One region of the Nonomuraea sp. NPDC003214 genome, then DNA from elsewhere that is predicted to be linked to it. Evidence: riboswitches for the same ligand, from Rfam matches in the RefSeq annotation. Region 1 holds a riboswitch; the other holds the start of a gene.
The links. A riboswitch is a leader RNA that binds a small molecule or an ion and turns the genes downstream of it on or off. The one in region 1 is predicted to bind S-adenosylmethionine.

Region 1 (4,410 bases):
GACCAGCAGCACGTCGGCCATCCTGTAGGCGGCCAGCGAGCGCGGGTAGTCGTCGTTGACGTTGAGGATCAGCGGGTCCCAGTCCTCGGTGGCGTAGGCGTCCTCGATCTCCTGCGCGCAGCGCTGCACCGAGGCGGTGTACTCGCGGTATTCGGGCAGGTCGTGGCGGCTCGGGTAGGCGAACGCCAGGTGCACCACCCGGCCGTGCCACTCCGGATGCGCGTCCAGGAACTCGCGGTAGGCGAGCAGACCGCGCACGATGTTCTTCGACAGCTCCGTGCGGTCGATGCGGACGATCAGCCTGCGGTCGCCGACCTGCTCGCGCAGCGCGGCCATGTGCGACTCGACGTCGGGCTCCCCGGCCCGCGCCCACAGCGCCTTGCCGTCGACGCCCAGCCCGTGGACGCCGATCCGGGTGACGCGCCCCTCGTGCGTGACCGTACGGGCCGCGCCGTCGACCTCGGCGCCGAGCAGGACCGCGCAGCAGTCCATGAACGCCTCCGCCCACCGCCCGGTGAGGAACCCGGCGTGATCGGCGCCCAGGATGCCCTCCAGGACTTCGCGGGCCACCTCGTCGGGCAGCAGCGCGAAGTATTCGGGCGGCGCCCACGGCGTGTGGCTGAAGTGCGCGATGCGCAGGTCGGGCCGCTCGGCCCGGAGCATCGCCGGGGTCAGCGTCAGGTGGTAGTCCTGCACCATCACCCGCGCCCCGTGGCCCGCCTCCTCGGCCAGCGCCAGCGCGAACGCGCCGTTGTAGTCGCGGTAGGACTCCCAGTCGCGCTGGAACCTGGTGCCGAACACCGGCGCGTTGGGGATGTCGTAGAGCAGGTGGTTGACGAACCAGAGCGTCGAGTTGGCGATCGAGTTGTAGGCGCGGTGGAAGGTGGCCGGCGCGATGTCGAGCATCCGCAGCGCCCCGGTGTCGTAGCCCGCCTGGTCGAGCCGGCCGCCGGGGGCCTGCCGCACCGCGCTGCGGTCGCCGTCGGACAGCGCCGCGCATACCCACAGCACGCCCGCGTCCCGGGCGACTCCGGACAACCCCGACACCAGACCGCCGCCGCCGCGTCTCATTGTCAGCTCGCCGTCGTCGGAGACGGTGAACGAGACCGGGCCTCTGTTGGAGGCGAGCAGGACGCTGTTCATCGACGCTCCCAGGAGTTACGACGAGGAGATGTCACGGAGGTGTCTCCCGACCTTAGGATCCCAGCTATGGCGCTAGATGAGGCAACCGAAGAACTCGCCCGCTCGGCCGCCGTAGGAGATCATCGCGCACTCGGCGAGCTCCTGCGCCGGATCGAGCCGGACGTGCTGCGGCACTGCGCCCGCATCCTGCCCTACCACCAGGACGCGGAGGAGGCGGCTCAGGACACCCTGCTGGCCGTCGCCCGCAACATCGGGCGGTTCGAGGGGCGCGCCAGGTTCAGCACGTGGCTGCACATCGTGACCGCCAACTGCGCGCGGACCACGTACCGGTCGCTGAAGCGCAGGGCGGCGGAGCAGAGCTCCGACGAGCTGCCTATGCAGAAGCCCGACGTGCGGCGGGTCAGCGTGATCGCCGGGTCGCGGCTCGACCTGCTCGACGCGATGGAGGCGCTGGAGGCCGACAAGCCCGACCTGGCGCAGGCCCTGGTGCTGCGCGACATCGTCCAGCTCGACTACAGCGAGGTGGCCGAGCAGCTCAACATCCCGCTCGGCACGGCCAAGTCGCGCATCCACCAGGCCCGCAAATACGTGCAGGCGGCGCTCGGCGAAGACTATCGGTGAGACCGGTTGTCTCGCGAAGTGAGACGACTGGTCAGTTCGCGGCTCGGATTGGGTAGAGTCCGAGTCAGCAACTCCAACTGAATATTGCTCATCCAGAGGGGTGGAGGGACCGGCCCTGCGAAGCCCCGGCAACCCTCCCGGCTTGTGACTCGCGACCTGCGAGGCCGACCGGGACAGGGTGCCAATTCCGGTCCGTGGTCAGGGTGGCCGCGGACGAAGATGAGGGAAGGCCTCGCTTCATGTCGCTCGACTTCGGTCCCGCCGTCGCTCTCTCCTGCCGCGAGTGCGGCACCCGCTACCCGCTGGGCCCCAGCTTCGCCTGTCTGGAGTGTTTCGGGCCGCTCGAGGCGGCCTACTCCTTCGGGAACGTGACCCGCGCCGACATCGAGTCGGGCCCGGCCAACATCTGGCGCTACCGCTCGCTGCTGCCGGTGCCGGTCGACGTCGCGTCCAAGCCCAACATGAACCCCGGCTGGACCAAGCTCGTCAAGGCGGGCAACCTGGGCCGGGCGCTGGGCATCAAGTCCCTGTACGTCAAGGACGACTCGGGCAACCCCACCCACTCCTTCAAGGACCGGGTGGTGGCCATCGCCGTCGAGGCGGCCCGCAACTTCGGCTTCCACACGCTGTCGTGCTCCTCCACCGGCAACCTGGCCGGCGCGGTGACGGCCGCCGCCGCCAGGGCCGGCCTGGAGGCCTGCGTGTTCATCCCCGCCGACCTGGAGCAGGCGAAGATCGCCATGGCCCGGGTGTTCGGCGGCAAGCTGATCGGCATCGACGGCACCTACGACGAGGTCAACCGGTTCTGCTCGGAGCTCATCGGCGACCCGCTGGGCGACAAGTGGGGATTCGTCAACGTCAACCTGCGGCCCTACTACGCCGAGGGCTCCAAGACGCTCGCGTACGAGATCGCCGAGCAGCTCGGCTGGAAGCTGCCCGAGCAGATCGTCATCCCGATCGCCTCCGGCTCCCAGCTCACCAAGATCGACAAGGGTTTCAAGGAGCTCATCCAGCTCGGCCTGGTCGAGGACAGCCCGTACAAGGTGTTCGGGGCGCAGGCGCTCGGCTGCTCGCCGGTCTCGGCCGCCTACAAGGCCGGCCACGACGTCGTCCAGCCGGTCAAGCCCGACACCATCGCCAAGTCGCTGGCCATCGGCAACCCCGCCGACGGCCCCTACGTGCTCGACATCGCGCGCCGCACCGGCGGGGCGGTGGAGGACGTCACGGACGCCGAGATCGTCGCCGCGATCAAGCTGCTGGCCTCGACCGAGGGCATCTTCGCCGAGACGGCCGGCGGTGTGACCGTCGGCGTGCTGAAGAAGCTCGTCGAGACGGGCCAGCTCGACCCCGAGGCCGAAACCGTGGTGCTCAACACCGGTGACGGGCTCAAGACGCTCGACGCGGTCACCGACGTCACCCCCACGGCCGTGATCCGGCCCTCTCTCGACGCGTTCCGCGCGACTGTCTGACAACCAGGAAAGGCGAGATTTACCATGAGCGTTTCTGTGCGGATTCCCACCATCCTGCGCACCTACACCGGCGGTAACGCGGAGGTGAGTGGAGAGGGCGCAACGCTGCGTGACGTGCTTGCCAAGCTCGACTCCGACTACCCGGGCATCGGCGCGCGCATTCTTGATGAATCGGGCAAGATTCGTCGTTTTGTCAACGTTTACGTTGGCGAAGAGGATGTCCGTTTCGCCGAGGGGCTCGACACTCCCGCCCCTGAGGGCACTCAGATCTCCATCATCCCGGCGGTCGCGGGCGGCTGAGAACCCCCCGATCTCCAGAACGACCCTCTAGAAGGCGCCCCATGCGGGCGCCTTCTCTTTTGTGAAATACAAGGTTGAACCAGTTAGCGTGAGGTGAAATACCCGATTTGCCGATTGACTCTGTTGCCAAACGCCTTCCCACAGGTATGGTCGAGTGCGATCGTACGGCTGATATCCATTAGTCAGGCGATTGTAGGTCTCGCGGAGGAATGGGCGGGATCTATGAGCCCAGTAAGAGGAGTCGGAAGTGGCGCAGGGCACCGTCAAGTGGTTCAACGCGGACAAGGGCTACGGCTTCATCGCGGTAGACGGTGGTAAGGATGTATTCGTCCATTACTCGGCAATCTTGATGGACGGGTATCGGTCTCTCGAGCAGGGCCAACGGGTCGAGTTCGAGATCACGCAGGGCCAGAAGGGACCGCAGGCGGAGTCCGTCCGCTCGGTCTGACGTGGTGAGCACCGGCGGCTCGCACGTCAGCGCAGTACGTGCGAACCGCCACCTCTCGTCCCCTCACGTACGGCGGGCTCACGGGCCCGCCGTACCGACGTGACCTGGGGTGGGGTGCTGTCGGCTTGCACTCGACCGGGTAGAGTGCTAAACAATTCGTTGGCACTCTCTGTCGCAGAGTGCCAACCCTGGGATCGAGACGATGGGGTCCGCCGAAGGAGCTGCGGGCCCACATGCCGTCGCGGGCGTCGGCTCGATCGCAGCAGCCACCCTGTGTCTGGGAGGTCTAGCCTTATGGCAGCCAAGATGATCGCGTTTGACGAGGACGCCCGGCGCGGTCTCGAGCGCGGTATGAACCAGCTCGCCGACGCCGTCAAGGTGACCCTGGGGCCCAAGGGCCGCAACGTCGTGCTGGAGAAGAAGTGGGGC
Region 2 (4,410 bases), on a different contig from region 1:
GTCCACCCGGCCCACGTCCAGCCGCTCCGGGTCGTCGAACACCTCGGGGTCGCGGTTGGCCGAGCCGAACAGCAGCGCCACCTCCACGCCGCGCGGGATGGCGACGCCGCCGACCTCGATGTCCTCCAGCACCCAGCGCTCGAACATCTGCAGCGGCGTGTCCCAGCGCATCAGCTCCTCGACGGCCGTCGGCAGCAGCGAGCGGTCGGCGCGCAGCCGCGCCAGCTCGCCCGGGTTGCGGAACAGCGACCACCAGCCGTTGCCCGTCACGTTCACCGTGGCCTCGTGACCGGCGTTGAGCAGCAGCACGCAGGTGCCGACCAGCTCGTCCTCGGTCAGCTCGTCGATCGCCGCGAGCGCGCTGATCAGGTCGTCGCCGGGCCGCTCCTTGCGCTCGCGGGCCAGCTCCTTCAGATACGCCGCGAACTCCGACGCCGCCCTGACGGCGGTGTGCTGCGCCTGCTCCGACGGGTTCAGCTCGTACATCCCGCAGATGTCGGCCGACCAGGGGCGCAGCAGGTGGCGGTCGGCGTCGGGGATGCCGAGCATCTCGGCGATCACCGTCACCGGCAGCGGCTCGGCCACCTCGGCGATCAGGTCACCGCCGCCCCGCTCCACGTACGCGTCGACCAGGCCCTCGGCGATCGCCCGCACCCGGGGGCGCAGCGACTCGACCATGCGGGGCGTGAACGCCTTGGAGACGAGGCGGCGCAGCCGGGTGTGCACCGGCGGCTCCACGTCGAGCATGCCGGCGCGGATCACCCGCCAGAACGGCTCCTGGAACTCCGGCTCGGGCTCCTTGCCGAACTCCTCGTGCGTCGCCACGTGCAGGTACGACCTGCCCAGGCGGCGATCCCTGAGCAGGGCGTTCACGTCGGCGTGCCGGGCGACCAGCCACTGGCCGGTCGGCTCGAAGAAGCTCACCGGCGCCTCGCGCCTCAGCTCGGCGTAGACGCCGTACGGGTGAGCGACGAAATCCGGATTCCACGGGTCAAAGCGCACTATTCAATACTAGAAGCTTTCGCCCGCCTGCTCCTCACCCGGATGTTGAGCAGCTCCACGATGACCGAGAACGCCATCGCGAAGTAGATGTAGCCCTTCGGGATGTGCTGGTCCAGCCCCTCGGCGATGAGCACCACACCGATCAGCACCAGGAACGCCAGCGCCAGCATCTTGATGCTCGGATGCGTGTCGACGAACCGGCTGATCGGCCCGGAGGCGAACAGCATCACCAGCACCGCCACGACCACCGCCGCGATCATCACGCCGAGCTCGTCCACCATGCCGACCGCGGTGATCACCGAGTCGAGCGAGAACACCACGTCCAGCACCATGATCTGCGCGATCACCGAGGCGAACGACGCCGCGACGGCCTTCTTGCCGTCCTTCTCGCCCACGTCCATCGTGTGGCCGATCTCGGTGACGCTCTTGGCGAGCAGGAACAGCCCGCCCAGCAGCAGGATCAGGTCCCGTCCCGATATCTCCTGCCCCAGCACCTCGAACAGCGGCTCCGTGAGCCGCACCACCCACGACAGGGCCAGCAGCAGGAGCAGCCGGCTGATCAGGGCCGCCGCCAGGCCGAGCACCCGCGCCCTGTCCCGCTGCTCCGGCGGCAGCTTTCCTGCCAGGATGGAAATGAAGATGATGTTGTCGATGCCCAGCACGATCTCCAGGGCCACAAGGGTGAAGAACCCTATCCAGATCTGGGGATCTGCCACCCAGTCCAACATCGATTACCTCCTGCTATCGGGGGATGTCGAGGAAGCAACGAGTCAACGGGCCGATAAGTTCGCGGTTGCGTTTTACGGGTGGGTGTCGGTTATAGTGCCGACGTAGGTCATGAGTGCCAGCGCCAAGCCCCGGCTCGCTGGCCGGCAACCCTCGCGTCCGCGGCGGGGTGCCCCGGGTGAAGACCTGGTCCGTCACGAGGTGTGGCGGGCAAGCGCGGGCTCACTGGCTGCTCCAGGGGTCCGATGACCCCGAGGAGGTTCGCCGTGTCCACCCTGACGATCTTCAACGCCGCCCGCACCACCGCCGCCGAGAAGCCGGCCCCCGTCCAGCAGGCCCGCGCCATCCCCGCCGTCGTCGGCGCCGACCTGGAAGTGCCGGTCAAGGGCGGCAAGCTCGTCGGCTACGCCAACCTCGACTACGCGGCCAGCGCCCCCTGTCTGGAGCCGGTCAGCGCCGCCGTCGCCGCCGCGCTCCCGGCCTACTCCAGCGTCCACCGCGGCGCGGGCTACGCCTCCCAGCTCACCACCGCCCGCTACGAGCAGGCCCGCCACACCGTACGGGCCTTCGTCGGCGCCCGCACCGACGACGCCGTCATCTTCACCCGCAACACCACCGACGCCACGAACCTGCTGGCCGGCTGCCTGCCCGAGGGCACCACCGTGGTCGTCTTCGACACCGAGCACCACGCCTCGCTGCTGCCCTGGCCTGACGCCGTGCGGCTGGCCCCGCCCGCCTTCCCCGGCGAGGCCGTGCGCGCCGCCGACGACGCGCTGGCCGCGATCGACGGGCCCAAGCTGCTCGTCGTCACCGCCGCCTCCAACGTCACCGGCGAGCTGTGGCCCATCGCCGCGCTGGCCCACATCGCGCACCGGCACGGCGCCCGCATCCTCGTCGACGCCGCCCAGCTCGTGCCCCACCGGCCGGTCAACCTGACCGCGCTCGACCTCGACTACGTGGCCTTCTCCGGCCACAAGCTGTACGCGCCGTTCGGCGCCGGCGTGCTGGTCGGCCGGCGCGACTGGCTGTCGGCGGGCACGCCGTACCTGAAGGGCGGCGGCGCGGTGCGCTCGGTCGGGGAGAGCACCGAGTGGCACGACGACGCCGAGCCCCGGCACGAGGCCGGGACCCCGAACGTGCTCGGCGCGATCGCGCTGGCCGCCGCCTGCGACGCCCTCACCGCCACCGGCTGGACGCCGCTGCTGCGCGAGGAGGAGCGGCTGATCGCCCGGCTGCGCGCCGGCCTCGCCGGCATCGAGGGCGTACGGGAGCTGTCGCTGTGGGGGCCGGAGCACCCGCGCGTGGGCATCGTGTCGTTCACCGTCGACGGCTACAGCGCGCGCGAGGTCGCCGAGGCGCTGTCGAGCGAGTACGGCATCGGCGTGCGGGACGGGAAGTTCTGCGCCCACCCGTTCGTCCGGCACCTGCTCGGCACCGCCGACGGCGGCTGCGAGGACGACACGGCCTCGGCGGTGCGCGCCTCCATCGGCATCGGCACCACCCAGGAGCACGTCGACCGGCTGGTCGGCGCGCTGCGTGACCTGGTCAGCCGCTAGGTCTCAGCGGTTCGGCGGCTTCGGGCGCGTCGGCTGGTCGTTCACCACCGCGTCCACGTCGCGCATGTCCTCCTCGCTCAGCCCGCCCGGCCGGTGCTCGGCCGGGTGCGGACGCTCGGCGGGCTCGGCGGCCTGCGTGCGGTCGTAGCCGGCCGCCTGCGTGCGGTCGTACTCGCTCGCCTGCGTGCGGTCGTAGTCAGCCGCCTGCGTGCGCTCGTGCTCGGCGGGCTGCCGGGGCACCGAGTGCCGTTCGTCCGGGTAGGCGGCCTTCGTGTCGGGCGCCGGCCGGTCCACGGTCGTCGTGGCGCCCGCCGCGGCGTCCCGCTCGGCCGCCCGCCGCTCGGCCCGGCGCCTGTACACGGCGCCGAGAATCCCGTCGAGGCCGAAGCGTCCCCCGCCCAGCGCCAGGAACAGCAGCGACGCCGCGCCGAGCGCTCCGACGAGCTCCCAGCCGCCCTGCTGGACGAAGATGCCGTTCGGCGCGTGCACGAACACAGCCGCGCCGATCATGCCGATGAGCAGCACCAGCGCGGCCGGCCGCACCAGCAGGCCGAGGATCAGCAGGATGCCGCCGACCGTCTCGGCCACCGTGACGAACGCGGCGGCGAGCTGCGGCATCGGCACGCCCGACTCGGCGAACATGCCGCTCGTGGCGCCCAGCCCGGCCTGCCATTTCTGCAGCCCGTGCGCCAGGAAGATGACGCCGATCACCACCCGTGCGATCAGGGCGGCGATGTCGAACACAACCCTTTTCATGGTCTTTTCTCCCCCGTTTCCAGTACTCATCCCCCTGGCTGGACCAGCGATGCACCCCCATACCGTTCCTTGACCGACCCGCCGGTGGCAGCATGGGCCGTATGACGGAACGCGTGGTCGGAATCGGTGCCGGGGCCAAGGAGCTGGCCACCGAGGACATGATCCTGAATATCGGGCCGCAGCACCCGTCGACTCACGGAGTTCTGCGCCTGCGGCTCACTCTTGACGGTGAGCGCATCTCCGGCGCCGAGCCGATCATCGGCTACATGCACCGGGGCGCGGAGAAACTGTTCGAGGTGCGCGACTACCGGCAGATCATCGTGCTGGCCAACCGGCACGACTGGCTGTCGGCGTTCGCCAACGAGCTCGG

Region 2: another riboswitch for S-adenosylmethionine. It lies ahead of ACWDXC_RS28265 (aminotransferase class V-fold PLP-dependent enzyme); the one in region 1 lies ahead of thrC (threonine synthase).

Annotation. Positions count from the first base shown of each region.
Region 1 covers NZ_JBSFSX010000014.1:28,267-32,676, forward strand. Annotated here, with positions in the region: gene ACWDXC_RS35725 (alpha,alpha-trehalose-phosphate synthase (UDP-forming)) at 1-1,143, opposite strand, end outside; gene ACWDXC_RS35730 (RNA polymerase sigma factor) at 1,210-1,764, shown strand; SAM riboswitch class I at 1,850-1,990, shown strand; gene thrC (threonine synthase) at 2,004-3,233, shown strand; gene ACWDXC_RS35740 (MoaD/ThiS family protein) at 3,258-3,533, shown strand; gene ACWDXC_RS35745 (cold-shock protein) at 3,781-3,981, shown strand; gene groL (chaperonin GroEL) at 4,276-4,410, shown strand, end outside.
Region 2 covers NZ_JBSFSX010000009.1:71,673-76,082, reverse strand. Annotated here, with positions in the region: gene ACWDXC_RS28275 (cytochrome P450) at 1-1,002, opposite strand, end outside; gene ACWDXC_RS28270 (TerC family protein) at 1,002-1,718, opposite strand; SAM riboswitch class IV at 1,836-1,951, shown strand; gene ACWDXC_RS28265 (aminotransferase class V-fold PLP-dependent enzyme) at 1,995-3,284, shown strand; gene ACWDXC_RS28260 (DoxX family protein) at 3,288-4,040, opposite strand; gene ACWDXC_RS28255 (NADH-quinone oxidoreductase subunit D) at 4,142-4,410, shown strand, end outside.